2 regions of the Paenibacillus sp. NPDC093718 genome follow, and region 2 is predicted to be linked to the other one. Evidence: riboswitches for the same ligand, from Rfam matches in the RefSeq annotation. Region 2 holds a riboswitch; the other holds the start of a gene.
What was found. A riboswitch is a leader RNA that binds a small molecule or an ion and turns the genes downstream of it on or off. The one in region 2 is predicted to bind S-adenosylmethionine.
Positions count from the first base shown of each region.

Region 1: another riboswitch for S-adenosylmethionine. It lies ahead of metA (homoserine O-acetyltransferase MetA); the one in region 2 lies ahead of ACQKPA_RS26765 (methionine ABC transporter ATP-binding protein).

Region 1 covers NZ_JBNNUS010000008.1:121,107-136,868, reverse strand. Annotated here, with positions in the region: gene ACQKPA_RS23405 (putative sporulation protein YtxC) at 1-827, opposite strand, end outside; gene mqnC (cyclic dehypoxanthinyl futalosine synthase) at 1,028-2,161, opposite strand; gene ACQKPA_RS23395 (aminotransferase class I/II-fold pyridoxal phosphate-dependent enzyme) at 2,297-3,517, opposite strand; gene ACQKPA_RS23390 (PLP-dependent transferase) at 3,514-4,698, opposite strand; gene metA (homoserine O-acetyltransferase MetA) at 4,724-5,641, opposite strand; SAM riboswitch class I at 5,774-5,903, opposite strand; gene corA (magnesium/cobalt transporter CorA) at 6,345-7,280, shown strand; gene ACQKPA_RS23375 (HRDC domain-containing protein) at 7,350-8,375, opposite strand; gene ACQKPA_RS23370 (ROK family protein) at 8,561-9,457, opposite strand; gene modB (molybdate ABC transporter permease subunit) at 9,552-10,235, opposite strand; gene modA (molybdate ABC transporter substrate-binding protein) at 10,232-11,071, opposite strand; gene ACQKPA_RS23355 (5'-3' exonuclease) at 11,074-11,970, opposite strand; gene ACQKPA_RS23350 (arsenate reductase family protein) at 12,489-12,851, opposite strand; gene ACQKPA_RS23345 (RluA family pseudouridine synthase) at 12,892-13,908, opposite strand; gene ACQKPA_RS23340 (cob(I)yrinic acid a,c-diamide adenosyltransferase) at 13,912-14,472, opposite strand; gene ACQKPA_RS23335 (aspartyl-phosphate phosphatase Spo0E family protein) at 14,820-15,083, opposite strand; gene ACQKPA_RS23330 (aminotransferase class I/II-fold pyridoxal phosphate-dependent enzyme) at 15,202-15,762, opposite strand, start outside.
Region 2 covers NZ_JBNNUS010000011.1:43,101-58,862, reverse strand. Annotated here, with positions in the region: gene ACQKPA_RS26845 (YuiB family protein) at 1-100, opposite strand, end outside; gene hemQ (hydrogen peroxide-dependent heme synthase) at 351-1,100, shown strand; gene ACQKPA_RS26835 (hypothetical protein) at 1,246-1,509, opposite strand; gene ACQKPA_RS26830 (NAD(P)/FAD-dependent oxidoreductase) at 1,509-2,702, opposite strand; gene ACQKPA_RS26825 (NAD(P)/FAD-dependent oxidoreductase) at 3,182-4,183, shown strand; gene ACQKPA_RS26820 (sporulation histidine kinase inhibitor Sda) at 4,384-4,527, opposite strand; gene ACQKPA_RS26815 (YheC/YheD family protein) at 4,826-5,488, opposite strand; gene ACQKPA_RS26810 (hypothetical protein) at 5,710-5,919, shown strand; gene ACQKPA_RS26805 (HesB/IscA family protein) at 6,091-6,450, opposite strand; gene mqnE (aminofutalosine synthase MqnE) at 6,843-7,949, shown strand; gene ACQKPA_RS26795 (NAD(P)/FAD-dependent oxidoreductase) at 8,107-9,165, shown strand; gene ACQKPA_RS26790 (YuzB family protein) at 9,221-9,469, opposite strand; gene ACQKPA_RS26785 (NifU family protein) at 9,552-9,797, shown strand; gene ACQKPA_RS26780 (SDR family oxidoreductase) at 9,983-10,756, opposite strand; gene ACQKPA_RS26775 (MetQ/NlpA family ABC transporter substrate-binding protein) at 10,961-11,803, opposite strand; gene ACQKPA_RS26770 (methionine ABC transporter permease) at 11,870-12,538, opposite strand; gene ACQKPA_RS26765 (methionine ABC transporter ATP-binding protein) at 12,538-13,554, opposite strand; SAM riboswitch class I at 13,662-13,808, opposite strand; gene ACQKPA_RS26760 (Cthe_2314 family HEPN domain-containing protein) at 13,930-14,649, opposite strand; gene ACQKPA_RS26755 (COX15/CtaA family protein) at 15,207-15,762, opposite strand, start outside.

The sequences.
Region 1 (15,762 bases), on a different contig from region 2:
ATGTGGGCCAATGTCACGATGACGGGAAGCTCAGGCTGCCTCGTGTGGATAATCATGCGGGCCGGAGATACCGAAATCAGCGTACTGACCACCATATCTTCAATCTCCATATCCTGGTCCAGCCTTTCCATAACGAGTCCTTCATCCCGAGGGCGTTCAATCGGGCGAAGATTGCCATCCAGCAGCAGGAACTCTTCCTCCCCCTTATGAATGACGTGAACCAGCGGCATTTTGGGCTCCTGAAAATAAACAAAATATTTCAGCAGGCTGACGAACTCCTCGTACTGCTGATCGAGCATAAATTCATCCACTGCATACTCCGCCATCTCGCGGAGCTCCTGTTCATAGGACTGAAGCCGGAAGGTTATAAACCCATCCAGATTAAGCTCTGGCGCCTCGTTCAGGCATTGATATATGCCTTCGGACAGCTTGCGTCTGCGGCTCTGCCAGAAGTCCCCGGACGGGCCATCCTCTTTTTGCAGGAGCATCAAAAACCACTGCAGAATCCGCCCCGCTTCCTCCTCATCATCAAACTCGAATTCCGAGAACATTAACCGTGCAGCAATCTCCTGCTCTTTCTCTTCCATAATATAAGCAGTGACTGCTTCGGCAGTGAGCCGGCGCAGCGTGTCGGCTGATGCGGTCCAAGAGGACAGCGGAAGCTTGCCGGAGCACGTCCAAATCACGCGGTCATCCGAAGCGCTGAATGTGAATTTCAGCTGCTTGCATTGTTTATGTAGCTCTTTCTGCTTGTCTGACAATATACGGTGAAACGCCTTTTTCTCGTCTTCCGTCCGTGTACCGACAGAAATTCTGAACAGTTCCATGGAATCACTCCTTTCGAGTTCCCTTTTCAGTATATGGGGACCCGCTCGGGGATATACGGAACTCCTGCTTGGAAAAACAAGCAAGTCCGGAGAATATCTAATAAATGGCGTGCATACTAAACTATACTTTCTGATATCTGAATATAAAAAGGCGGACCGAGTTGCTCGGCCCGCCTTGCGGATCTTCATGAAGTATAAAATTAGTTCTGCATGACGAAGTCGCGCTCAACGGTGCTGTTATCTTCGAACACGCGCAGAATATCATACCGGGTGTTGCGTTGAGCCGGAATGTTGCCGGTCTCCCGAATCAATTGAATAATCGATTCAATATTGACCTTATACACGGCTCCTGCGGAGGAAACCACGTTCTCCTCCATCATCGTGCTGCCAAAGTCGTTGCAGCCGTAGCTGAGTGACAGCTTGCCGATTTCAGGTCCCATCGTTACCCAGGACGACTGCAGATTCGGAACGTTATCGATCGCTAAGCGACCGATGGCTACCGTCTTCAAGTACGCCTCCGGCGTTTCGCGCTCGCGCTTAAGGTTCGTATTGTCCGGCTGGAACGTAAATGGAATGAAGGCCAGGAAGCCTTTGGAATCATAACCGTTCTGAATGCATTCATCCTGCGCATCACGTACGCGAAGCATATGTAGCGCACGCTCTTCCATCGTTTCGCCCAGACCGATCACCATGGTAGCCGTCGTGTTCATGCCGACTTTATGGGCCGTTTGCATGACATCCATCCACTGGCGCCATGTGCCTTTCAGACGACTGACCTTTTTGCGGATACGATCATCCAAAATCTCGGCGCCGCCGCCAGGCAATGAGTCCAGACCCGCGCTGTGAAGCTCGCGCATCACCTCTTCGAGCGTAAGCCCGGAAATCTCCACCATTTTCATAATTTCCGCCGGGGAGAAGGAATGCATCGTGATGTTAGGGAACCGCTTCTTAATGTTGCGAAGCAGGTCGGTATAATAATTGAAAGGCAAATCCGGATTGACGCCGCCCTGCATCAGAATTTCAGTACCGTTCACATCCTCGGTTTCCTGAATCTTCTGGAAGATTGTTTCATCGGGCAGTACATAGCCCTCGGAAGAGCCGGGTCTGCGATAAAAAGCGCAAAAACGGCAGAATACATCACATATGTTTGTGTAATTGATATTCCGGCCGATAACAAATGTCGTGATAGGATCCGGATGCAGACGCTTTGTCATCACATCCGCCGCATGACCAATTTTCTCAATCTCATCACTTTCAAAAAGCGTTACGGTATCTTCCAGGTTCAAACGCTCACCGCGTAAAGCTTTATCCAATATACGGTTTACCGCACTCATTCTTGCAGCCTCCCTACTTAGAGCAAAATAACAAATCACCAGCAAAACATTTTCTATCTCATCCTACCACAATCCGGCATTAAAAACGACATCCCGTCCGTGACAGGATGCCGAATTCTATGATTTGGCAAATCTTTAGTAACTGGCAGCAAAAGCCCGATCCAGATCAGCAATCAGATCGTCCACATCCTCGAGTCCGACCGAGAAACGGAGCAAGCCATCCGTAATTCCGCGTTCATGCCGAACCTTGTCGCCCATGGCCGCATGCGACATCATTGTCGGATACGACAGGATGCTCTCCACGGCTCCCAGGCTGACCGCTACCAGCGGCAGCTTCACATGGTTCAGCACCTGCTTGGCGCGTTCGCCTGAGCCGACGTCAAAGGAGATGACCGCGCCATAACCGCTCGATTGCTTCTCATGGACTTCACGTCCCGGATGATTCAAGAGGCCAGGGTAGTACACTTGCTCAATGTCGCTTCTCCCTTGCAGCCAGGCCGCCAGCTTGGCCGCGCTTTGCTCGGAGTGGGCCATACGTGTGCTGAGCGTCTTCATGCCGCGCATAAGGAGCCAGGAATCCTGGACCCCAAGCACCGTGCCCAAACCATTTTGCAGCTGCTTCAATCGGTCTCCAAGCTTCTGGGTTCTGGCTACCGCGAGACCTGCCAGCACATCGCTGTGCCCGCCTAGGAATTTGGTCGCGCTGTGGATGACGATATCCACGCCGAATTCAATCGGACGCTGGTAAAACGGCGTCATGAACGTATTATCCAGCAGGGTAAGGAGGCCATGCTCCTTCGCCCAATCCGTCACCGCACCAATGTCGGTAATTTTCAAGGTCGGGTTCGAAGGGGTCTCCATATAGACGGCTTTCGTATTCGGTTTGAGGGCAGCCTTCACCTGATCCAGATCGGTCATGTCGACGAAGGTGCTCTCGATGCCCATACGGCTTAAAATGCTGGTCAGCAGGCGGTAGGTTCCTCCGTACACATCCTCCGTCACGATCATATGATCCCCTGCACTGAGCAGCATGAACGAGCTGGAGATCGCTGCCATACCGGAAGCATAAGCCAAACCGCGTACGCCTCCCTCCAAGAGGGCGATATAATCCTCCAGCGCCTGCCTCGTCGGATTGCCGGAACGGCTGTAATCGTGTTGCGGCGGGTTAAAGATGTCTTCATGATGAAACGTCGAGGCTTGATAGATCGGAACGCTTGAGGCGCCGGTTGCCCGGTCGATTTCTCCGCCGAAATGCAATAGTTTCGTCTCGAAACGGAGTTCTTCTTCGTGTCCCCGTTTAGCTGCTAACTGCTTGGTTTGCGTTTCCAAGCCGGATGGACCTTTATCGGTGCTCATTCTCCCGTGCTCCCTTCCACTTCAGCCATGGCTGCGCTCAGTGCAGCATCCAAATCCGCGATCAGGTCATCCGCATGCTCGATGCCGACCGAGAACCGGAGCAAGCGGTCATCCACGCCGATCGCTTCCCGAATCTCAAGCGGGATGTCCGCATGGGTCTGGACGGCAGGGTATGTCATCAGGGACTCGACGCCCCCCAGGCTTTCTGCGAACGCAATCAGCTTAATGTGCCGCAGCACGGGCTCCACATAGCGGGCGTCCTTCACCTTAAAGGAGAAGATGCCGGTGTTGCCGCTGGATTGACGATTCTGGACGTCATGTCCCGGATGATCCGGCAGGGCAGGATAATACACCTCGCTGATCGCTGGGTGAGTTGTCAAAAACGTTGCCACTGCGGTTGCATTCGTCTCGTGCCGATCCATGCGCAGCGCTAGCGTCTTCATTCCTCTCATCAGCTGATAGGAATCCGTCGGGCTTAACACCGCGCCGATGGAGTTATGAAGGAAAGCCATCTCCTCCGATAGTTCCTTGCCCTTTGTTACGATGATACCTGCCAGCACATCGTTATGTCCTCCCAAATACTTGGTGGCGCTATGTATAACGATGTCCGCCCCAAGCTCAATGGGTCTTTGGAAATACGGAGTCAAAAGCGTATTATCCACAATGCTGATCAGTTTATGGTGCCTTGCCCACGTACAGACGGCTTCGATATCCGTAATCATCATAAGCGGATTGGTCGGCGTTTCGATAAATACAGCCTTCGTGTTCGGCCTTCTTGCCCCTTCCAGCGCATCCAGGTCATTCGTATCCACGTACGTAGCCGTTACGCCGAACTTGGACATAATCCGCTCCAGCAGCCTATACGTCCCTCCATACAGATCCAGCGATACAATCAGATGATCCCCTTGACCGAACAAAGCAAAAATCGTCTGAAGGGCAGCCATGCCCGAGCTGCAAGCAAAGCCGGCATCGCCGGATTCCAGCTCGGCGCAGGCGTCCTCCAGTACCGACCGGGTCGGATTTTTCGTACGGGCGTAGTCAAACCCCGTGCTCTGGCCTAATTTGGGATGGCGGTATGCTGTAGCCTGATAAATCGGAAAATTCACGGCTCCGGTTACCGGTTCTTGCACCGAGCCGATCTGTGCCAGCCGGCTCTCTATATTAAAAGGTTTCTTCTCCATAGACAAACTCTCCTCCCGTACACTGCTATATTTGCGGACCAATATCGTATGGCGTTTCCTGATATACATAGTAATTGAGCCAATTAGTAAATAATAAGTTTGCATGCGCCCGCCATATGGACGGAGGTGTCCTTGTTGGATCATTATTCGGGTAATAGTTGCGCGGCAGCTCGATGTCCATGCCTTTGGCAACGTCCCGGTCATACTCCCACTTCAGAGAGTCTGCATCATACTCGGAATGCCCTGTGGCAAAAATCTGCTTTCCATCCCGGCTTGATACCAAATAAATGCCTGCTTCCTCGGACTCGGACAGGATGACCAAATCGTCAACGCCTGTAATGTCTTCGCGCCGAACTTCCGTATGACGGGAATGCGGAACAAAGAACATTTCGTCAAATCCGCGGAGCAGCTTGGTACATGTTTCATTGATCGTATGCGGAAATACGCCGAAGCATTTTTGCTCGAGGCTGTATTTCGGCACGCCGTAATGATAATAAAGTCCGGCTTGCGATGCCCAGCAGATATGGAGCGTGGAGGTCACATGCGTCTTGGTCCATTCAAAAATTTCAGTAAGCTCATCCCAGTAATTCACTTCTTCAAACTCCAACTGTTCGACCGGAGCTCCTGTAATGATCATGCCGTCAAAACGACGGTTCTTCACTTCTTCAAAGGTTTTGTAGAATGATTTCAGATGCTCAGCGGACGTATTCTTCGAAACGTGCGAACTCGGGTGAAGAAGGACAACATCCACCTGGAGCGGGGAGTTACCGATCAATCGCAGCAACTGGGTTTCCGTCGTTTCCTTGGTTGGCATCAGGTTCAGAATAGCGATCCGCAATGGGCGGATATCCTGATGAAATGCGTGACTCTCATCCATGACAAAAATGTTTTCTCCAGCCAGAACTTCCTTTGCCGGCAAGGCATCCGGAATTTTAATCGGCATCGTGGCTCACTCCTTCGAAATATGAAATGATACATCCATAAAAGCTGTGAGAAAGAGCGTTAGACTGTATAAACGCAAGAAGACCTTTCTCGAAGTAGAGAAAGGTCATCATATACGTATCACAATGCGCCTCTCTCATCTGTCAGACTATACAACGGCTTCGAAGAAGCGTCGTATCTCCTGCAAGAATTAGCACCGTGCGATGTTGCCGCCGGTTGCCGGGTTTCATAGGGCTAGTCCCTCCACCTGCTCTTGATAAGATTTCGCTTTATTCAGTTGTCTTAAATTGTTCGTAATTGATACTTACTTTAAATCATTCCCAATTTTTCGTCAAGAACCTTTTCATAAAGTCCGTCACACTTCACCGAAGGTTTCCATACCCTGTACAAATGGCCCTTGGCTGCACCGGATTTCAACTTGAAAGGTCCTACACCCGGCGTTATACTAGACAAGTGCTGTTTAAAACCGAGTATGAAAGAGGTGACATGGAAGATGGACGGTGACCCGAGCCAGAAACTGGATGCACAAGACGCACAACCGCATAGGATTAAGATCAGCTTACCGGCAGAGGGCGGCGTTATTTTTCATGCGCTTTTTATCGTATTCTAACCTTCCTTGATTATGCCCGTATACCGGTGGGCTGATATCCTGTGCCTTTACTGCTTAACCAAGCAGCTTGTATTTGAAAAAGGAGTGATATCAGATGAAAATCCGGTTGGTCGATTCGGGCGTATTTACCCCTATTGATGACATCGAAATGACGCTGACACCTCCGGCCAGCGGCTTCTACTGGCTGGATGCGGACGTGGATGATTTAGCCGAACTGCAGCCCCTCTTCTCCCTGCATGATCTTGCGGTTGAGGATTGCCTCAGCGAAGAGGAGCAGCGTCCCAAAATTGAAATATACGAGAGCCACTATTTTATCGTCGTGAACAGCATCCGGTTTGACGACGAAGAGATTTTCCTTCGGGCATTGAATGTTTTCCTGGGCAGACATTTTATTATTACGGTGACCAAGCAAAAGATCCACGAGCTTCGCACCGTTAAACCGCTTCTCTGGGAGGATGAAGTCAGCACGCCTGACCGCTTCCTCTATCTCTTGATCGATCTCGTGACGGACAACTATTTCTCCGTTGGGGACCGCATCGAGGCGCGGATTGAAAAGCTGGAGGAAGACATTCTGATGCATACCAAAAAATCCCACCTAAGCGAGATCATCGGTCTGCGAAGCGAGATTCTTTGGTTGAAAAAGGTGCTTGGACCGCAGAAGGAAGTTATCAATACGCTGAACAAAAAAGATCTCCGGCTAATCGATGACCAGCTGCAAAAATATTTCAGCGATATCTATGAAAATGCTGTGAAAATTTCCGAAACATTCGAGACTTATCGGGATCTCATGGGGAACCTTCGAGAGGCTTACCAATCCAGTATCGCCAATCGGGCCAATGAAATCATGCGCGTGTTTACCGCCATTACAACGATCTTCATTCCACTGACGCTGATTACGGGCATTTACGGCATGAACTTTGACAATATGCCTGAGCTTCACTGGGAATATTCTTATTATGTAGTTATAGGCGTCATGATTTCTGCCGGTGCTCTCATGTTTTATCTGTTCCGTAAGAAAGACTGGATATGAAAATACCGAAAGAATCAGGACGGATCTCCTTGCTTACAAGGGAATCCGTCCTGTTTTCGTTAGCTGGAATTAGCCTGCGTTCGCTTTACCAGGTTCTTCTCGCCGGAAGCGAATCCTTATCAGGCGCAGCCGCTCATACAGCTTCTCCGTTCCGCCAATCTCGTCTATCTCTCCATTTCGGGCTTGTCCTTCTCCATATACCCGTTGTAATACGGGTTTAAGAAACGTATCGCCCAGTTCTTCAAAAGCCTTCCATACCGTCGCCTGCTCTGTAGCCGTCATCGTATTCAGCTCAACCTCCAGCAGCTGCTCCGTATCATACCCTTCCTTCTCAAGGCCCTCCAATTCCTCAACCAAATCTCGACGAGATAACGAAGTGCGTTCTTCCAGCTGGGTCAGCGAAGCTCCCTCAGCTATGCCAAGCAGCATCGTACGGCGGATTCGGAAGCGGTCCAGCTCTTGCTTGTATCGCTGCTCCTTCTGCTTATACAGCCAGGACAAGAACACCTCTTCCTGCAGCTCCTTATCAACCCAATCCAGTGGAAAGGTTGTGGTTCGCTCGATTCCTGTCGTGATCTCCAGCCACTCCGCCCCATGCTCTGAAGACTTGCTGATCCCGATTCCCGGAAGCTGCAGCAGCTCTTCCTCATTCTGAGGGATGAAGGCGCTAATCATGCGCAGCACCCGATTGCTGGCAATGAAATAAGGTGCTTTTCTTCCGGAGGCCGCCTTTCTCCTGCGCCAGGCACACAGCTCCGTGTACAGCTCCTCCGAGCCATACAGCTCACTGTAGCACTGCAGCTTCTGCACACCAAGATTCTTGCCTCCAGTCTCTCCCGGTTCGTGGAATACCCCCTCCACAAGCGGCCGGAACCCCTCTCCAAGCTTCTTCGCTAATTGATGTCGGTACACGTACAATAACTCATTCCATGAGTTTCCTTCATACCACTCATCATCGAATACTTCGCCGTCCGCTTCCATGTTCCGCCAACCGAGCCGCCATCCTCCCTCTTCCTCACCGATCCATACTTGAGCAGAACGGAGGTGACCTGACTCATCCGCTCCGCTCATCTGATTCATGAATACAATTTGCATCCCTCGAATACCTCCCGTTTACGCATTCAGCACAACGATGGAACAACGCAAAAAAAGCACCTCTCCTCCGCCGCAGCGACAAAGAAAGGTGCTTCCCGTTCCATACGTTATACTGTTGAATTCATAATACCATAATCTGTAATAAAATCAAACCCATTTTGGCTCACTCTATATAAGAAATAAAGTTAAGCTTGAACGCTCTTGGCCTCATCTACTGCCAGCTTGGCCAACGCCAATGCGCCGCAGAGACCTGCGTTATCGCCGAGCATCGGCGGAACGATGAATTGATCAATCCCGTCATGAAGGCTTGGATGCTGTACATATCCGGCCAGCAGCTCCTGAAGCTTCGTGCGGATCAGCGGGAACAGCTGCTCCTGCTTCATAACGCCTCCGCCCATCACGATTCGCTGAGGGGACAGAATGAGGACATAATTCATCAGCGCTTGTGCCAGATAATAAGCCTCCATCTCCCAAGCCGGATGATCCGGCGTCAATTCCACACCGGGAACTCCCCAACGTTTGCCAAGAGACGGTCCGGCTGCAAGCCCCTCCAGACAGTCTGCATGATAAGGACAGGTCCCTTCATACCGGTCTTCCGGATGGCGGCGCACATAAATATGCCCCATCTCCGGATGAGACAATCCGTGGATCAATTCACCAGCTACCACGGCGCCTGCTCCTACTCCCGTTCCGATGGTGATATACAGACAGCTATCCAGTCCCTGGGCAGCTCCCCATGTATATTCTCCAAGAGCTGCTCCGTTTACATCGGTATCAAACCCTATCGGAATATGAAAACGCTCTTCCAATGCTTTGACAATATTGTAATTGCTCCAATGCGGCTTCGGTGTGGTTGTAATGCAGCCATAAGTCGGGCTGCCCTTCACCGGATCAATCGGTCCGAAAGAACCGACTCCGATCGACTCTATATCCTTATCAGCAAAAAAGTTAAAGACGTTTGCCATGGTTTCTTCCGGGGTTGTTGTCGGGAAGCTCACTCGCTCCACAACCGTTCCATCCTCCATGCCCACGCCGCAAACGAACTTGGTTCCTCCTGCTTCAATTGCTCCAAGTAAACTCATGCTTCTTCCATCCTCTCCACGATGTGCTGTGCCTTGTTCTCTATATAGTTGCTAACAAGCTCTATTCGAAGCATATGTAAACATTGTGCTCCCGTCAAGTCTGCCCGCCTCTTTCTCTGCTTCTGCCCGTTCCTGACGCGGCCAGTAACAGCCATGAGAACAAAATAATGACCGCCGTCCACGCCCACGCCAGCCCGCTCTCGCCATTGCTTACCGCAACGTAAATCGCTGTGGGCAGCGTTTGCGTAACGCCTGGTATATTGCCTGCAACCATCCAGGTTGCCCCAAATTCCCCTAAACCTCTGGCAAAGGCCAGTATGAACGCCGAAATCCCCGCCCTGCGAACAAGCGGCAGCGTAATCCAGCGAAGCACCTGCCATTCGCCGGCTCCAGCCGATCGCGCCGAATCCTCAAGTTCCGGGTCCACGGACTCAAAGCCCACCCGCATGCTCTGATACACAAGTGGAAACGAAACCACTATTGCCGCTATGACCGCGGCACCCCAACTAAAAATGATGGGCCTGGCAAACAGCCATTCGGCAGCTGAGCCTATCCAGCTGTTTCTGCCCAGCATGACAAGCAGAAGAAAGCCAACTACCGTAGGCGGAAGCACGAGCGGAAGCATCAGCAGCGTTTCTACCGCCGTCTTGCCGACAAACGAGCGCCGGGACATCCAGCGCGCTGCTGCTGATCCCAGTATAAATGCAATGATGCTGGACAGCAGTGATGTTTTTATCGACAGCCATACCGGCATCCAGAACATTTCGGTCGTGGTCACGGCGACGCCTCCGCTACCTCAAATCCAGCCTCCGTGAAGATATCCTTGATCTCGGGTTTCCGCATAAATTCAAGGAGCGCCTCAGCCTCCTGCGGATGCTTGGCATTATCGGGAACCGCTGCAGGATATTCGATTGGTTGGTGCTTGTCCGGATCGACCTCAAGCGCAAGCGCTGCCTTGGTGGAACTCTTCAGATCGGTTTTGTACACAAAACCGGCGTCCGCATTCCCCGACTCTACATAAGCCAGAACTTGCGTCACGTCCTTGGCATACACCGCCTTGGATTCTACATCATCCCAAAGGCCTTCATTCTGAAGAGCCTCCTTGGCATATTCTCCGGCCGGTACAGTATCCGGCTGCCCAATGGCCAGAACGCGCACTTCGGGTTTTAATAAATCCGGTAATTGCTTCACGTTCTGTTTGCCGACAGGCTCAATCAGCACCAATGCATTTCGAAACATCAACTGAACCGCATCGGATTGCACGATCCCCTTCTCGACCAATCGATCCATCGGCTCCGTTGCCGCGGATATAAACAAATCTACGGGCGCCCCTTGCTCAAGCTGTTGTCCAAGAGAGCCCGAACCGCCGAAATTATAACGCAGCGTAACATTCGGAAACTCCGTTTCAAATCGTCGTCCGGTCTCTTCCAGACTGTATTTGAGGCTTGCCGCTGCCGAAACCATAACTTCCACCTTCTTCTCGGCCCCTGAGGGCTGTTTAGAGGTATCGGTTGAAGGAGACTGATCGGAGGCACATGCCGATATAAGAAGCAGTGCCCCGAGCAGTAAGCCGGTCAAGATTGATTTTCTTCCGAAATTAAATCGTCTCCACATGACTAGGAAACCACCGCCACCCCAAAAAGATGACCGAGGCTCTTCATCTCAAGCTCCTCCAGTTTGGTTAATGCACGTTCGTGATCCACGCTTAAGCGGCATAGATCCAATTCGCACTCCATGGGAACCTCGCAATGGATTTCGGCCAAAGCCCGGGACAGATGCAGCATTTCCAGATCCGCCTCGATCTTGGTGCGGACCCCTTTGGTCAGTGAATCCAGATTCGCAAGAATGCCTTCCACGGATTCATACTCCTGAATCAGCTTGACTGCCGTTTTCTCGCCAATCCCGCGTACGCCCGGATAATTATCGCTCGTATCTCCCATCAGGCCTTTCACATCGATAACCTGTCTTGGAGAAAGTCCTTTTTCGGTATACAACGTTTCCGGGGTATAGTGCATATAATTGCCGTGTCCCTTTTTCATAATAATGACGGAAGTCGAATCGTTCACGAGCTGAAGCAGATCGTGGTCCCCCGACAGGATCATGACATTCATGCTATCCCCGTACCGTCTGGCCAGCGTACCGATGCAATCATCGGCCTCATAGCCCACGACGCCCAGGTTCGGAATTCCCAGACATTCCGTCACATCGCGCACCAACGAGAACTGCGGAACCAGATCATCCGGCGCTTCCGGACGATTGCCTTTATACGACGCGAACTGCTCTGTACGAAATGTTTTTGAACCCATATCCCAGCAGCACGCCACATGGGTAGGCTGAAATTTATCGATAGCATCCCACATATACCGCAGGAAGCCGTAAATCGCGTTGGTCGGCACACCCGCTTTGGTTCGACGGATATAGCCGCTTGAGGCGGTTGCATAGTAAGCACGAAATAATAAAGCCATCCCGTCTACAAGCATTAAGGATGGTTGTTGATTGGGTATCACAGTCATGATCGCTCCTAACTTTAACTTCTCTGATATAACCTTAAATATACCTTGTCATTATACCATATCCCTATATACACTTGGGCTTGTCATAAGGTATTTCTTTGAATTTCCTATCATTGGCTGTTCATAAGAAAAACGTCTATCGACGTACTTTCTCAGTAGACAGACCGCATTTAGCGGAAGTTTTTCTTGCGATATAGAATTTCATCAGCGCAGCTAGATAACTTATAAATTCTATATCTATAACAAAAACGTCTATCGACGTACTTTCTCAGTAGACAGACCGCATTTAGCGGAAGTTTTTCTTGCGAGATAAGGATGCTAAGCCTCGGATGTTTATACTTTCTTATCTCTTTAAACAAAAGAGCATCCCGGCGGTCGAAAGACCTTGGGATGCTCTACCTTCATCAGCAGAAGAATGTGTAAATGCCGGATATTTGCTTTCAACAATCGGGGTACATCAGCTCTTTTAACCGGCCTTTATTGTGCCTGTCTTTGCCTCCGGCCAAAAAAAGGCCATTCTACTTCTGCCATGAATCCTGATATTGTTCCGCCTTGAAGCCGACGGTCACTTTACTCCCGTCCGTCACGATCGGACGCTTAATCAATCTACCGTTGGACGACAACAGTTCGATCTTCTCCTCATCGGAGAGCCCAGGCAGCTTGTCCTTCAGATTCATTTCCTTGTAGACCTCGCCGCTCGTATTGAAAAATTTCTTCAGCTCCAGGCCGCTCTTGGCGATAAGGTCGGCTAATTCTTCCTTCTGTGGCGGTTGTTCAAAAATATTTTGAAGTTCCAGCTCATGCCCTTCGTTCTGCAGCCATTTGACCGCGTTACGGCATGTCCCGCATTTCGGGTATTGATATACTTTCAGTTTGCTCATTCGATACGTTCTCCTTCTGGTGTTGTAAATGTTAAGTAGATTAGGTGGCAGCTTCTTCCCCAAGCACTGATCTTAGAGACTTCATATCCTCAGGAAGCGGAGCCGTGAATACCATCGTTTCCCCCTCAATCGGGTGAACCAATGTCAGGCTTGCGGCATGCAGCGCCTGCCTGCCCATATAGCGGTCCAGCCCCATGATCGTTGCGGTTTCCAGATCTACTGGCCCGGCGCACACATCGGAAGCAGCCTCCGTCCCGTCTGATAGTAACTCCCGATCGCTGTAAACCGGATGCCTGTACATCTGGTCTCCAATCAATGGACAACCGATGCTAAGCATATGCACCCGAATTTGATGGGTACGGCCCGTTTCCAGCTTTAATTCCACCAAGGATGCCGAAGGGTAAGTCTCGCATACCTTAAACCGCGTAAGCGAAGGATATCCTTCGGGAGTTACGATGCGGCGGTGGGGCTCTAAAGGGTCCCGATCAATCGGACCGTCAATATCGCCCGAGGGCAAAGCAGGCTTGCCATGAACCAATGCTACATACCTCTTGTCAACCGTGCCGGCTATCATTTGTTCGGAAACATGCTGGTGAATATATGCATTCTTCGCGACCACCAACACGCCGGAAGTCTCCTGGTCCAGCCTGTGAACCGCTCTGAACCGGTATTTCCAGCCCTTCTCCTGCCAATAGTGAACGACGCCGTTCGCCAGCGTGTCCGTATAATGCCCATGCGTCGGATGGACAATGATCCCCGCCGGCTTGTTCAGAACAAGCAAATGTTCATCCTCGTACAGAATATGAAGGTTCATCGGCTGGGGCAGCATATCGTCCGATCGTTCCTGCTCCATCCGGATTTCGATCAGATCTCCGGCATGCACGTTAACGCTAATGTATACACGGGTCCCGTTCAGCATGATGCCCTGCTCAGTCAACTTGAGGCGCGACAGCAGCTTACGGGATACCCCCATACGTTTTTGCAAAATGGTCTTAAGCTGCATGCCGTCTTCCTGTGGGGACACGACATAACTGATTGGTGGATAATACAAACTCATGAATTACCGAAACACCTTTCCGCTTCGCTCATATTCGACATCCGGAATCCCGGCGTGCACATTGGCTGCCCGTGCAGTCACAAAAAAATAGTCGGACAATCGGTTCAAATACCGGCGGACCTCCGGATTGATTTCCGTGGTTCGCTGCAGCGAAACGGTCAACCGCTCGGCGCGACGGCATACGGTCCGACATACATGAAGCAGCGAAGACAACGCGCTTCCGCCTGGCAAGATGAAACGCTCAAGCGGAGGGTTCTTCTCCTCGAAAGCATCCAGCCATACCTCCAGATTGTCCACAAGCTCGGCGCTTACCTTGAGTTTATCCTCTCGAGGTCTCGCATAGGCCAGATCCGAGCCGCAATCGAACAGTTCATGCTGGATTCGAACGAGCTGAAGATGCAGCTCCTCAAAGTCGGCTTCCTTGGCCAAAAACACGGCCTGACCGACAAAGCTGTTCAATTCATCAATCGTGCCATACGCTTCTATGCGCGGATCATCCTTGGGCACACGACCGCCAATAATTGAAGTTTCCCCTGCATCTCCCGTTCTCGTATATACCTTCATCACATTATCCTCCATTTCATCGTCCGATCCTTATTCATGAACTCCATATTTCTTAAGATTATAGAATTTATAGTTTCAGCGAAGCTGAGCAATTCTATAATCGCAAGAAAAACTTCCTTTAACCGCGGTCTGTCTTCTGAGAAAGTACGTCGATAGACGTTTTTCTTATTATGCTCAACTATAGCATAATTTCGAATCAGGGTCCCTCTCCGCCGGAATAAGCCCAGGCCAATCATGATTCCGGGACGTTTTTTTTCGTCAGAGAGAATCATTTAAACGCAAACAAGGCTGATCCGTGAGGCATCTAGCCCCAGGAACAGCCTTGTATTATTCAATCAGATCGTATTTTATAGTTTCTTTTTGGGATGGGCCTTCATATATTCGTTGATCTTCAAATCGAGCAAACTGCTGATCTCGATGACAATCTCCGACGTGAAGGACTGCTCTTCCAAAAAAATTTGTTCCATCTTTCGGCGAAGCATGTGAATTTCGTCTTCCAGGGTAATTTCCTGAGGAGTGGATTTGGCTGATTTAATTGACCATTTACCGTGATCATTGTCTTCGGCCGTATAGTCACCACGGTAGTTTGACAATTCATAATCACAAAACACTGGTGATCCCTCCTTGGAAAGTAAAATTCTGCCCCCAAAATAAAATTATAACATATATTTTGCCAATGGAAAGTGATTTTTTTGTTAATTCAAGGAAAAAGTCCAACGATTTCCTTGCCTACTTTATTTTTTCCACAAAATTGCCCATTCTCTCCAAAGCCTCATTCAGTTGGGCAATGGATGTAGCATAAGAGCAGCGGATGAATCCTTCCCCGCCAAGACCGAATGCGGTGCCCGGTACGGCAGCCACCTTCGCCTCGGTCAGCAAGCGCTGGGCAAATTCGTCCGAGCCGAGTCCCGTTGACTTGATGCTCGGGAATGCGTAGAACGCTCCCTGCGGTTCGTGGCAATCCAAACCAATCTCCCGCAGCCCTTGAACCACGAGTCTGCGCCGCTGGTTGTAGGATTCAACCATTCGATCCTTTTCCCCCATGCCGTTGCGCAATGCTTCGAGTGCGGCGACTTGCCCCATTGCGGGTGCACACATGACCGTATACTGGTGGATTTTCAGCATGGCGCCGATCAGATCCGAATGGGCACACACATACCCCATACGCCAACCGGTCATAGCAAACGCCTTCGAGAAGCCGCTCACCAGGATGGTGCGGTCCATCATGCCTGGCATCGAGGCAAAGCTGACGTGCTTGCCTTCATACGTGAGCTCGGCATAGATTTCATC
Region 2 (15,762 bases):
ACCAGGTCGTCTTCATCAACATATTTAGGATAAAACCGATACCGAACATCATGACAAAAAACAAAATCATCAGCACGAGCACAGGAATAAATTGAAGCATGATCGCTGTTTTCACCTCTTCTTTATCACCTACGCGTAGCAGCTATTCTACTCTATTGCAGCAAGAAACAGCACACCAAGCTTTAGCTAATAGCTAGTTTACTAAAAATAATGTCACAGATCAACGAACAATCGTGAATACATTGTGTCGGCGTTTGCCCTTCCGACTGCGCTTACAGTACAATATAGGAAGTTAATGCAAGCGGCCATCCGCTTCAATTATAACGAACATAACGTTTAGGAGTGATCACATGAACGAAGCTGCAATGACGCTTGAGGGCTGGTATGCGCTGCACGATTTCCGCACCATCAATTGGCCGGCCTGGAAAGCTGCAGATGAAGAAGTACGTGCTTTTGCGCTGGACGAGCTGAATGCGTTCCTCGAGGAATGGAATGCCGTCGAAGCTGCCCAAAAAGGCAGTACCGCTGTATATACCATCGTCGGTCAGAAAGCCGATTTTGTATTCATGCTTTTGCGCGAGACGCTGGAAGAGCTGAACGCGATCGAGAATGCCTTTAACAAAACAACGTTCGCGCAGTTTACCACCAAGGCTTATTCTTATGTAAGCATTGTCGAGCTGAGCAACTACCTGGCAGGCTCCTCCGATGAGGATCCGATGCAGAATCCGCATGTCATTGCCCGTCTGAAGCCGGCCCTGCCAAAATCGAAGCATATCTGCTTCTATCCGATGAACAAAAAGCGGGATTTGTCGGACAACTGGTACATGCTCAGCATGGACGAACGCAAATCCATGATGAAGAGCCACGGGATGATTGGCCGCGGTTATGCCGGCAAGGTCAAACAGATCATTACCGGTTCCGTTGGATTCGACGATTGGGAATGGGGCGTAACCCTGTTCAGCGACGACGCGCTTCAGTTCAAGAAGCTCGTGTACGAAATGAGATTTGACGAAGTAAGTGCGCGTTTCGGCGAGTTTGGTCCGTTCTATGTCGGCAACCTGCTCGATCAGGCTTCATTTACAGAATTAATGAAGGTATAATTCCTTCTGCACATAAACAGCATGTACAAAATATCCCCACAAAGTGGAGCCTATGCTACGATGTTTATTCCAAATACTTTGCGGGGACCCCAAAAACTTATAATGTCAAAAAAGGGATGCTCTCTACACGAGAGCATCCCTTCTTCTATTCCTCACCGTCGTCCTCATCTTGCTCTTGCTTGCGCAAGGTTTCAAGATATTCAGCCGTCGCCCGATCCCGGGCACGTCCCTTATCCTTGAGCCGCTCAATAGCAGGAAGTATGAGAATGTCGACCTCCTGCTGAATGGTGTAAGCCAGATCGTACCGCTCCTGCGACTCCAGATAGGTGCCTACCTCCATCAGGGCGTTATAACGATCCAGCTCATCTCTTGTGAGCAGCCCACGTACTTGAACGCTGCAGTGTCTCATTATAGAAACCTGCCTTTTTTCAGGACGAGCGGAATCCCTCCAATAATGAAGAGGTAGCGCAGATCAACCAACTTTTTCAGTTGGGCCGCTTTCCAACCCTGATATTTCTTATCCCCGACAACCGCAATGCCTTCGCCCCGTCCAAGAGAAGCTACCGTGCCTTTGTTATGGAACTCGAATTTGCGCATCGACTTGTCCCGAATCGCCGCAACGATATTTTGGGCACAGCACACGCCCTGCTGCATCGCCATTTGGGCGGTCGGCGGATAAGGTCTGCCTTCCTCATTAAAAATCAGGGAGTTATCGCCGATAATATAAATGTTCTCGTATCCGGGAGCACGCAAATATTCATCCACCTTGACGCGGCCTCGCATCGTTTCGAAACCTGCTGCTTCCACCAGACGGTTCCCGCGGATGCCGCCGGTCCATACGACCGTTGCCGCCCGGATTTCTTCGCCATTGTTCAGAACGACTCCGCCTGGCAGGCATTCCTTGATTGCAATGCCCATCTTGAAGGTAACGCCTTTCTTCTCAAGAACGTTCATGGCGTACTCCACCAGTTCCGGTGCAAACCCCGGTAACGCGGCTGGCGCGGCTTCGACATTATAGATGTTCACCAGCGTCGGATCGACGTCATATTCCTTGCACAGTCTCGGAATGCGGTCTGCCAGCTCGGCTACAAACTCGATGCCGCTGAATCCGGCTCCGCCAACCACAAAGTTAATGCGCTCTTGCGGTCTGCGCTCATTTTTATATAAAGCAAATTGATACTCAATATGTTCACGTATCAATCGTACCGAGTTAATGCTTCGGATCGTCATCGCATGCTCTGCGAGTCCTGGAATGCCAAAGGTTTCAGGCTCTCCGCCGAGTCCAATGACAAGATAGTCATAGGATAATGTTCCATCTTCAAGAATAACCTTCTTATCGTGAAGGCGGATTTCCTGAACCGAGGATTTGACCAGGTCGATTTTGAATTCGTCTATCAACTTGGAAATGGATACCCGGGTGTTCTCAATGCTGTCTGTTCCTGCTGCCGGCATATGCAAATGCGTTGTAATATAATGATAATCATGGCGATTTACCAATGTAACATCGGCCTCATTATAATTCAGCTCTTTTTGCAGCCGCTGCGCTGTCAATATGCCTCCGTAACCCGCGCCAAGGATTACGATCTTCGGTATGCTGCTCATTCTATTGCTCCTTCCAGCTTACTCTTTATATATACAGTATGGTACACATGTTAACATTCTGTGAAATTGCATCCAAAAAAAGAGAAGAGCCCTAATCAGAGCCCGTTTCATCATTTGACCTGATGGTTCATTAAGGTTCAAAAACAGCTGTAACACTAAGGTTTCCTTACTGCGGCTACAGTTGACAATATATAGGACTACCCTGTAATGAACACAAGTTATCACGTTAATCATATGCATAAACTATGCAAATATCAAGAAATTTTTTGCCATATAATGTGCAAATCATTCCGCCATTTATCCCCTCACTTACTAAGTAAGCGCATCCATTCCAATGTTAGGTATTTTAACTCATTTCTCGTCTTTTCATGCCGCTTCGGGACGATTATAATAGGTAAGGAATTCGTGAATCAGCTTTATCCGGACAAGAACGTCTGTCTGATTCGAATATAAACTCATTTTATGGAGGTGCTTACCGCATGACAACGATGCCACAAGACAGCAATATGACGGATCTTTTGATTATCGGTGGCGGACCTGCAGGTATGTTTGCTGCTTTTTACGGCGGAATGCGCCAAGCTTCGGTAAAACTTATCGAGAGCATGCCTCAGCTTGGAGGCCAATTGGCTGCGCTGTATCCTGAGAAATATATTTATGACGTAGCAGGCTTTCCGAAAGTAACCGCTCAAGAGCTTGTGAACAATCTGTCCGCCCAAATGGAGCTCTTTAAAACGGACATTCGTCTTGAAGAGAAAGTACAGGCTGTGGAAAAACTTGAAGAACGTCATTTTGTCGTAAAAACGAATTTGGGTGAACACCACGCCAAAGCTGTCATTATTACTGCCGGTGTAGGAGCGTTCCAACCCCGTCGACTGGAGATTGAAGGGGCAGAAGCATACGAAAAGACCAACCTTCATTATTTCGTCAACGACCTCAGCCGCTTCAAAGGCAAGAAGGTTCTCATCAGCGGCGGCGGCGACTCCGCGGTAGACTGGGCGCTCATGATCGAGCCGATCGCCGAGCAGGTTACACTGGTTCACCGCCGTGACAAATTCCGTGCCCATGAGCATAGTGTTGAGCAGCTCATGGCATCGAAGGTGAACATCATTACACCAACCGAGATCACCGAATTGCATGGTGAAGATACGATTACGAAGGTTACGCTTTCTCATATTAAGACCAAAGAGACGCAAGAGATTGAAGTGGACGATGTCATTGTCAATTTCGGGTTTGTGTCCTCTCTCGGTCCGATCTCCGAATGGGGCATCGCCATTGAAAGCAACTCCATTGTGGTGGATTCCCGTATGGAAACAAGTATCCCGGGCATTTTTGCAGCCGGCGATATTACCACCTATCCGGGCAAGGTTAAACTGATCGCTGTTGGATTTGGTGAAGCACCTACCGCGGTGAACAATGCCAAGGTTTACTTCGATCCTGAGGCCAGATTGGCACCGGGCCACAGCAGTAACATGAAATTGTAAGGGCAGCTAGAATTTTAACTTCATATACATCCATATATTCATAGAAAAAAAGGTATCTTCGTTCCGAAAGGGTTTACACTCGCCCCGGAACCGAAGATACCTTTTCTATTCTTCAAACCATATGTAGAACTTGGTTGAAAGCTCCCACATTATATACGTATCATGTCGTAAGTTATCTATTCTATATACGAAAAATCTGATTAATGCAGGATGCTGCCGGAATCGGTGTCCAAGTTCCGTTTATGAATTTCGGCTAGCAGTAGAGTGATGAACTCTCGCTCCAACTTCAACTCAACAGCCATATGATAGGAATCGAGAAGCATCTCATCCGTCAACATAGCCATCCCTCTCACACCCCTTCCTCAAATTTCCTGAATCTATCATATCAGACATGCTAAAACGGAACAACTGTTCGCTTATCCACAACCTCTTGTGGAAATCCTGTGTATAATTTGTTGGTAAGTGTAAAAAACAGGGTCATATCAAAGTGGATTGTGGGGATAAATGTTATACACAGGATATAGGGAATTTCTAGTATAAAAAAAATTGATCAATTATAATATCGGTAGATTGTGGTTATTTTTTTATTACCCTATTAAAAAATCATATAAACGTCTACAGTTGGGAATATTAAACAAAAATTCAGCTTGGTCTTGTATTAACCTCCAAAATCCAAATCTTGCCCTCGTTGTCTAATCCGTAATCAAACCCCAGCTCCCCGATACCCGGAAAGCGGGATTCCAGTATCGTTATGCACTGCCTGGTTAAGTGGCGCATCTCATTGCGCTTTTCCCTCGCATTAATATGGGGCAGTGACAGCCGGAGTGCAGGACCACAACGAAGCAGCGTCCCCCCTTTACAAATATTCGTCACAAAAAGCCCTGGGCTCGCGAGCCGCCCAAGCATGGCCCGGAATTCCCATCTCCCTCGATCCTTGACTACCTTTACACGGTAATCCAGCGGACGTCCCTGAATTCGAGCCAAATGAATGCCCTGCTGTATCATGTAGCGCCGTCTCAGCCTCATCCTGCTCAGTACGTATATCAGGGAATTCAATGTATCTACATGAACAGTACGCCTCTTATGGGTTACCAAGTATCCCGTTCCGTCTGTTTGTATTCGGATGACTCCGTTACCACCGGTTCCTATAATCGGCTTAATCACGACCATTTCGTGTTCGGCCAGCATTGAGACCAGGGTATCCCCTCCATACGACTGGGTAGCCGGAATGTAGGGAGCAACCTGCGGATCGGTCAGCAGCGCTTCCGTCTTCAACCACTTGCTGGCCAGTTGTCTTCCCGCCATGCTGCTTTCGCCTCCTTTTATTCATGACATACGTTATCCTATTCCCCTATCCGCGCTTTGTCTTGGATGATTGTCCGTGATGGTATGCCTAATAATCGAGGTTCTTGCTGCCTCACGGCAGCCTCCCTTTGCAAATGCTGTGATCTATCGTATAGTAAGAACAGAGCTTTGTCCGTATTAAATCCATCACTATGGATACCTATAAAGGAGGCTTTGTCACCTTGGCAGCATTGTTTGAAATATTGTACTGGATTGCCATTGTCGGCATGTCGGTTGCCCTAGCAGCCATCACCGTTCTTATCTTTGTCATGGGCTTCAAGTTCATCAAGGATAAGCGCAGAGGGCTCGGAGCGGGCTGCATCGTATTTTCGCTTGTGGCCGCCGGCATGATCGTGCTGATGCTGAACGATACCTTCTTCTTCCCGGTCTGAATAGAAAGAACCCAAAAAAGCAGCCTCTCCTTATTGCGGAGTTGGCTGCTTTTTTGGGGTTCATACAGCGATGCGGATGTTCTCATAACGCTAAAAAGACCTCTGCGACAAGATTGCCGGGAGAGGTCTTTAACTGTTGGACTCAGGCTTTAGCCCTCTAGAGAGTCCTTGTTAGCAAGGCTCTTCGTTCGGTTTGCCCGCATCCGTTGCCGTACGGAATGACGAACCACAGCCGCAAGTGACGGTGGCGTTCGGATTGTGGATGGTGAAGCCGCCGGTCATGCCGGATTCCTCAAAGTCGATTTCAAGACCGTTCAGGTACTTCAGATCGTCCTTCTCGACAACGACTTTCATGTCCTGCAGGTCCATGTATACGTCAGCTTCCGTTTCTTGATCGTCAAAGCCCATTGCATATGAAAAACCACTGCAGCCGCCGGCAGTGACACCCAGTCGAAGGAACATATTGGGCGTTTCCTGTTCAGCAAGCATTTCTTTCAAACGTTCTGCAGCTGAGTCGCTGATTGTAATCATAGGTCACCCTCCTTTTCGTTCACTCTTTCAGTATACTCCTCTTCGCGAATTCGCTCAAGGTTGTTATGATGGCGTTTGATATGTAATGAATAACCTAATTTCAATTCCTCTATTTGTATTGCTACCCCGAGGGGTCAGGTTTATAATAGGGAAGGAACATGGGCGGCAACTGTTGGATAATTGTCACATCCCTCGGCTAAAAAGCGGCAAAGGTTATGGCTGGTCCACAGTTGTATATTTTTTCACAAACTCACTTAATTATTCAGCCCATTATTGATGTTTGTTGTTATACCACTATAAACGGACCGTTCCCTTAGGGGAGTGATTCACTTTATGATCGCTTTTTCTGCTGGATCTTCTATGCAGGTCAAGTGTGAACAGGAGGATTGAACATGTCCACAATTGTGACACCATTTACCGATCAGAGAATGGCGGAGATCGTTGCGAAAGTCCAAAACGGCGAACGCCTGAATCTTGAAGACGGTGTGTATTTGTACCAAACCGATGACCTGCTGACCCTCGGGCAGCTGGCTAATGAAGCCAATTTGCGCAAGAACGGGAAAAAAGTTTACTTCATTGAGAACATGAGTCTCTATTTCACGAATGTATGTGAATCCCACTGCGCTTTTTGCAATTTCCGGAAAGATCAAGGCGAGGAAGGCTCCTACACCCTCTCCGGCGCGGAGATGATCGAGTATGTCGAGCAGCATATTCATCCGGGCATTCGTGAATTTCATATCGTTGGCGGACATAATAACCATGTGCCGTTCCAGTACTATGTAGATTCCCTGAAGGCATTGAGCGAGCGTTTCCCGGAAGTAACTCTGAAAGCCTATACCGCGGCGGAGATTGAATTCTTCACTCGCATTAGCGGACTTAGCACGAAGGAAGTACTTCAAGAACTGCAGAAAGCTGGACTTCAGTCTTTAACAGGCGGCGGAGCCGAGATTCTGTCTGACCAATACCGTCAGAAGATGAAGGTGGACAAAGCCAACGTAGATCAATACCTCGACGTACACCGTACCGCACATAAGCTTGGCATGAAGACGCACACGACCATGCTGTACGGATCGATCGAGAGCCATGAGGACCGGATCCGCCATATGCTGCAAATTCGGGATCTTCAGGATGAAACGGGTGGATTCATGGTATTCATTCCGCTGTCCATGCAGCCGAAGAATAAGAATGCAGGCATCATGCGCCGCAATTCGGCCTACGAGGATTTGAAAACCATTGCCATCAGCCGTCTGATGCTCGATAATATCGACCATATCAAAGCGTACTTCATTAATATCGGGCCGCAATTGACGCAAGTTGCTCTCAGCTTCGGAGCTTCCGACGTCCATGGCACGATCCTGAAGGAACGTATCAGCCATGCTGCAGGAGCTTTAACACCGGAAGGGCTGACACGCAAAGAGCTCGTCTGGCTCATCCAAGGCGCAGGCCGGATTCCGGTTGAACGCGATACCTTCTACAACGAGATCAAGGTTTACGAATAAGTCTTACCCGCAGGGATTTAAGCAAACGAGAGACGTTCCAAAAAACGGAAAACAGGTTAAAGAGATAATATAGCGTGGGTAACCTAAGCCGCTTCCAGCGGCGTTTTTCTTGCGAATCGGCGCTCACCTTCTTATCTCTTGAGAAAGGAAGAAATTTATGAAAAAGCTCGTCATTCTCGGCGGAGGCTATGGTGGTCTTGCCCTAATTCAAGAATTATTCAGCAGCTATCTTCCTCCGGACGTGGAGGTCGTGCTCATCGACCGCATGCCATACCAAGGACTCAAAACCGAATATTACGCGCTGGCAGCAGGCACCGTGGCTGATACCGCAGTTCGTGTTAAATTCCCGGTGTATGACCGCCTCCAAATTGTATATGGTGAAGTCACATCCATCGATCTGGAGAAGAGGCTTGTTAACCTGACGAACAACGATCCCGTGGAATACGATCAACTCGCCATTGCTCTGGGATGTACGGACCGATATCATGGCGTTCCGGGCGCTGAAGAATTCACGTTTAGCCTGCAATCTTTCTCTGCATCCCGGGAAACCTATTTGCACCTGAACAACCTCAGACCTTATGGTCATGTTCATATCATTGGCGGAGGCTTAAGCGGCATCGAACTCGCTGCCGATCTTCGTGAAAGCCGGCCTGACCTTAATATCGCCATTTTGGACCGGGGACAACGGGTACTTTCTTCTTTTCCTAACCGTTTGTCTGCTTATATTCATCGCTGGTTTGAGGAACACCATGTGGATATCCACAGCGGGGTTTCCGTATCCCGAGTTGAGAAGGATGCCGTGTATAATCTGGATGTGCCTATCGCAACCGACCTGGCTGTATGGACGGCGGGCATTCAGCCCGTAAAAGTCGTACAGGATCTCGATCTGCCAAAAGACCGCAGCGGACGCATACTGCTGAACGAGTGGTATCAGGTTCCGTCCCATCCGGAAGTGTACGTGATCGGCGACTGCGCCAGCCTCCCGTTCGTCCCAAGCGCGCAAGCGGCCGGGGCTCAAGCCGAGCAAGTGGGACATGTCATGAAAGCTATATGGCGTGATGATACGCCAAAGGTATCTCCGCTGAAGCTCAAGGGAACCCTCGGCTCCCTCGGCAAACATGCGGGCTTTGGACTCATGGGCAGCACGTCGGTTCTGGGCCGGGTACCAAGGATATTGAAGAGCGGGGTTCTCTGGAAATCCAAGCGTCATTACTAGACCCACAGGCTGCAGACGCTATGTTCTTCCTTACGGAAATGCCAGGTATCCGGCGTCAGCTTTCCTCTTCGCTGTCCTTAAAGCTTTCCAGCTTGGCGATGACAACGTCAAGCAGCTCTTCAGCCGTGGGGGCCTCCACCCATTCGCCATCCACATAAGCGAAGGGCATCAGATAGCACTGGCCGCAGCTGGTCAGGCAGCCGTATTCGATGACTTGACAATCGTACTTGGCTTCAAGCGTCTGCAGAACTTTATCCGTGCCGAAATAGGAATTGCTTGTGCAAAACTCAATGATAATGGACATTGTTATTAGACCTGCCTTAAGATTGGCATTTTATTTTGCCGGTTTATGTACTATAATATAGGGAGGAAAGGAGTTGAACAAGATGAGTGAAAACACGCAAACCACTGTATATGATGAAGTGGCTGAAGTGCTTGATAAACTTCGTCCGTTCCTGCAGCGCGACGGCGGTGACGTGGAACTGGTTGACGTTGAAGACGGCATCGTTAAGCTGAAATTGATGGGTGCATGCGGTAGCTGCCCTAGCTCCACCATTACTCTGAAGGCAGGGATTGAACGCGCCCTGGTTGAAGAAGTAGAAGGCATTCAAGAAGTAGTTCAAGTATTCTAAATCTTCTTTAACTATAAAGAGTCTTGGTTTCCTTCGTGGAACCAAGACTCTTTTTTTGAGATTTAAAAGAAGTTTACAGCGGAGCACAAGCAATTCTTTAACCGCATTTATGTGTTTTAGGGTCCCCGCATAGAATATGGAATAAGCATAGAAGCATGGACTCCACTTTGTGGGGTTATTTTTTGTTATTCCGGTTTAATCAACGGACGGATCGGATCCAGTCCGCCGGATATATCCATGATATTGCCGGTAATGAAATCCGACTTATCCAGGCATAAATATTCGATCACCCTGGCGACGTCCTCCCCGCTTCCCGATCGTCCGCGCGGGGTCAGCCCGTCTTGGATGCCCGATACCTCATTGATGGTCTTCTCTTTATTGGCTCCGCGAATATCCCCCGGACAGATCATGTTCACGGTGATTCCATACGGGGCTTCTTCCACCGCAAGCGTCTTCGTAAAGGATACCAGGCCCACTTTAGCGGCAGCATAGGCTGAACGCTGAGGCCACGCGCGGGCTTCTCCCGCATGTCCGAATCCAAAGTGGATGATGCGTCCCCACTTTTTCTCCCGCATGGCAGGCAGAACACGGTGGTCCAGCAGCATGACGCCGGTTAAATTGCCATTCACCATATGTACGATTTCGTCGGGGCTGTATTCCGAGAACAGACGACGTTCCCGAATGAACGGACCTGCGTTGTTCACCAGGATATCGATGCTTCCCAGCTGCTCCTCCGTCTGATCCACCAATGAATACAGCTCACGTTCGCTGGCGATATCGGCTTTAATCGCAATGGATTTCACGCCAAACCCCTCGATTTCGCGGGAGAGCGCCTCCGCTTCATCCTTGCTGTTTACATAATTTATAGCCAAATGACATCCCTGCCGGGCTAACGACAGCGCCGTCATTTTCCCCAATCCTGTCGCACTGCCTGTAATCAGCGCCACTTTTCCTTTCAAGGCTTTCCCTCCTCAGATGGATATCCTCCCTTCAGTATAAAAGATTTAATAAGGCCTAACAACTTGCAAACCCGGCAGAGATGGGCATAGAGACAATAAAAGAAAGGGCTTATCCGTCAAGACCGATAGGTCTCTTTGGATAATGCCCTCTCTTAACAAATACGAACAATTTATATTCAGCATGATCAAGCTTTGGAACTCGAATTAGAATGCCGGAATGACAGCACCTTTGTACTCTTCTTCAATAAAGGTCTTCACGTCCTCGGAAGTCAGCGCCTTCGCCAATTTTTGGATAGCGTCAGAATCCTTGTTGTCCGGACGAGCTACCAGCAGATTGGCGTAAGGGTTCTCTTTGTCTTCGATAAAGAGCGCATCCTTTGTTGGATCCAGTCCCGCTTCAAGCGCGTAGTTCGTGTTGATGACAGCCAGATCCAGCTCATCCAGCATACGTGGCAGCATCGCGGCTTCAACTTCCTTGAACTCCAGGTTCTTCGGATTTTCCACGATATCCTTGGCGGTAGCTTCCAGCTTGGTTTCATCATTCAGCTTAATGACACCGTTCTTGGACAGCAGCGTCAATGCACGGCCAGCATTCGAAGGATCGTTCGGAATGGCTACAACCGCACCATCCTTCAGGTCATCCACAGATGTAATGGTTTTGGAGTACGCACCTAGCGGCTCCACGTGCACGGCGATCACGGACTCCAGGTCCAGCTTGCGCTCTTTGATCTGGTTATCCAGGTAAGGCTTGTGCTGGAAGAAATTCGCGTCGATTTCTTTGGAGTCCACTTGCGTATTAGGCAGAACATAATCCGTGAATTCCACGATTTCCAGGTTTACGCCTTCTTTTTCAAGTGCCGGTTTGACATGCTCCAAAATTTTGGCGTGCGGTGACGGCGAAGCACCTACTTTCAAGGTTACGGTCTCTTGAGCGCCGCCTCCTGTTGTTCCCCCTGGCTCAGCCGCGTTATCCGCAGGCTTGCTGCCGCACGCAGCCAGCACCGTAACCAAGGTCAAGCTGATCAATGCCAATGTCCATTTTTTCATTCTAAAAACTCTCCCTCCGAAAATATATTTTTTTATATTGTCTTCCTTGATGCCTCATCCATTCCGTTATTTTCTTGTAAAATGTCGGACCAAGCGATCTCCTGCCATTTGCAGCAGTTGTACCAGCACAATCATCAACACGACGGCCAGGATCATAATCTCAGTCTCATAACGGTAATATCCATACTTGATGGCCAAATCGCCCAACCCGCCGCCGCCGACTTGACCGGACATCGCGGTATACGATACCAGGGTTACAATCGTAATGGTCATCCCGGCCAGCAAGCCCGGGCGAGCCTCCGGAAGGAGAACCCTCCATATGATTTGGTTTGTCGAGGAGCCCATAGCATGAGCCGCTTCAATGACCCCTTTGTCTACCTCATTCAAGGCGGTTTCCACGAGTCTGGCGAAGAATGGCGCCGCGCCGATCACGAGCGGTGGAATGGTTCCCAGCACGCCATAAGAAACACCCACAAGCGATTTCGTAATCGGGATCATCGCAACGATCAGGATAATGAACGGAATCGAACGCAGGATGTTCACAATGAACGACAGGATCGAGTAACCGAAGCGTACCAGACCGGATGTGGATCTAGCGGCCATGTAGAGCAGCACGCCAATCGGCAGTCCGATAATGAAGCTGAACAAGGCCGAAGCCCCCAGCATCCGAAGGGTATCCAAGGTTGCCGTCCATATTTCCTTCCAGTCGATCTGGGTAAAATCGAGTTCGAACATTAATGAATCACCTCCACGTCTAATCCTTGTTCCAGCAGCTTCCGGACCGTATCTTCGATGGCACGCTCTTCCCCTTCGAAACGGACAATGAGCTGGCCATACGGCGTTTCTTTAATCGTAGAGATCGTGCCCTGCAGAATTGCAAAATTCACGCCCGTCTCATGGACGGCATGGGACAGAATCGATTCGTACGTTTTCGATCCAAGGAACGTAATCTGCACCGCTCTTGAAGGTCCGTTCGCCTGGCCCTGAATGGCCAGCCGCAGCGCTTCGCCGCTGTCCATCTCCTGGCGGATAAATTCCTGGGTTATCTCATGCTTCGGCTTCAGAAACACTTCCGTTACTGGCCCTTGCTCCACGATGCCGCCCTGATGAATGACCGCGACCCGGTCGCATATGCTCTGAATCACATGCATCTCATGGGTAATCAGCACGATCGTCAGATGAAACTTTTTGTTAATGTCCAGCAGCAGGCGCAGGATCGAATCCGTAGTCTGCGGGTCAAGCGCAGAGGTCGCTTCGTCGCATAGCAGCACTTCCGGATCGCTCGCGAGCGCTCTGGCGATACCCACGCGCTGCTTCTGGCCCCCTGATAGCTGGGACGGGTATTTGTCCCGATGCGCCTCCAGGCCGACCAAAGCCAACAACTCGGATACTTTGCGTTCCAGTTCGGCCTTCGGCGTCTTGATCAGACGCAGCGGAAACGCAATGTTATCGTACACCGTCGCCGATGACAACAGGTTAAAGTGCTGAAAAATCATGCCGATTTTGCGGCGTTCCGCCTGAAGCTGCTTCTTGCCAAGCGACGTTAAGTTCTTACCGTTCACCCACACTTCGCCCGAGGTGGGACGCTCCAACAAATTGATACAACGGATCAATGTACTTTTACCTGCACCGGAGTGTCCGATCACTCCGAAAATTTCTCCTTTTTCAATCGACAAATCCAATTCGGACAACGCAGTTGTTAAAGTTCCGGCTTTTCCGTACTGCTTCGTCAATTGCTTGAGCTCAATCAATCCGATTATCCTCCTTTTTCCGTAGCTTCATATCTATTTACCCAAAAGAAAAGAGCCTCTTTTTGTAGAATCAAAAAGGGCCCTCTTTACGTAAAAGTCAACGCCTTTTCTCATCTGTCAAAACTAAGGGTGTCCCATAGCTTTGAAGGAATTAGCACCATGTCACTCCAAGCGTCATCGCGTTAAGCAATTACACGCTTAGAGTCGGTTGCCGGGCTTCATCGGGCCTGTCCCTCCGCCTCTCTCGATAAGAAAATATCGATATGAAATTTTTCCGATTAATTTGATCTGATTTGATAACATTTAATGAATGCAATAGTTAGTATAGATTCTTTTCTGGTTTTTGTCAAAAGGAATTTCATGGCGATTTTGTGCCTAAGCCCTGACTCCATTTTTTCCCCAAAGCTCGTTCGTATATTTATAAGAGGCCGCCAGACTCCGGCATACCATATCAACACCTTGTTTGAGATCGTCCAGGTGCTGATCGATATCCTCCAGCTCGACCTTGTCCGACAGCCCTTGATGACGCTGCCACAAATCATCCTGCATCTCGGAATTCATGTAATGGATTTCGGCGTTCCGCCGTTTCCGGAGCGTGTTCAGCGGTGTTTTGTAACGCTCCTTGATCGCTTCCAGCTCTTTGGCCAGCTCTCCGTGGGTCTTCAGGAATTTAAACTGCCGCAGGACCGTAAAATAAGAGAAATGCGCCTTCACCTTGGAGGTATGGAGATCGTACAAATCGTTCAGCACCGTCCCCAGCTTGTCAAGGATCGAGAATACGCGGATGAAGCCGTTTTTGTAAAAATACACATATCGTTGATATTCCCCTTGCTCCTGAATCGACATGTCATCGATGTAACCCGATTTGACCGATTGACTGAAATGCCTGGCAGCATTCCAGCTCTGTTCCAGCTCATCCAGGGAAACGATCAACCCCCGGGTCCAAATCTCAAGCTTGCGAAAGTCATGTGTCGGGTCCTGATTTTTCTCCATTTCCTTCTGCAGCAGCCGGGTTGTTTGGACCATCGATTCAATGGCTTCCTCAAGCAGGCCGTTATTCTGCCGGGGTTGTTCCCCAAGTAACATTCGAAGCATGGCGGTACCCCCTCGCGTCATCAGATTAACCTTGGTTCTTGGATCGCTATTTGCCAAAATAGGGATTCCACCGCGTTTCAACCGTTTTCACGATATCCTCACGCGGAAATAACTCATCCGGGTATCCCGGTTACATCATTCGTTTTCATCCATGACCAGAGGATCGTTCTTATAGGATGCCCCCGAAACGACGAGACAACCCCCATAGCATGAAGCGACTTTGCGATATCCCCACGATATCGCCTTCGTCATAATTACGCGGCGGCTCGCGAATCGGATAGCTGCTTTCCATAAGCACCGCTTACTGCGATGAATTAGTTCGCCCCTTGTATAGTCCATGTGATGTCTCAATAAATATTACCTAATCCGTTGCCGGATCAAACCTTCCCAATACTGCTTCCAGCGTCTCCTTGATATCAGACAGGTCTAGCGGATGGTTTGGTTATCATCGACTCCCCACCTCACTATACAACAAAGCCCTCGAACGCTGGCTCGGGGACTTTGCATAACATATGTTGCCTTAAATTCGATCTTTTTTTCATGATTTTTGCTTCTTATTATACGATTTTTTCACGGGGCATGCTATGATCCGGCCGCATTTCGGTTTTAACCGGCCTGCTGAGCTGCCAAACCCTGACACTTAAATAACAAAGTACGCCGAATAAAGCGGAAATCAGCAAGGTATGCCCCAGTGCGGAGAATACGTAAACCTCCTCGTTATGCATCGTTGCCATAATGAGGGCGCCGCTGAACACCTGCAGCAGGCAGAGCACGGTTGCCGAGATGCCCAGCATCTGGATCTCCCGGTTGTCACGGTTGCGCCAATATGCAAAATGCCCCATCACAGCCACAACGATCAGCAGCAGAAGCGCCGCCACGCGGTGCATAAAGGCGATGCCGACCCCTCCGCTCAGCTCCGGGATCACTTCCCCGTTGCACAGCGGCCAGCCGGAACAGCCTTCCCGGGAATCGGTATGGCTGACGAATGCACCGATATAAACCACGATGTAACTGTACAAGGTTGTGCCCCATACTAAATTACGGAAGCTCTTGCCCACTCGCGGCAGACCCTCCAGGTCAATAGGCCCCTTCGCCTGTTCTACCCGCCGCATA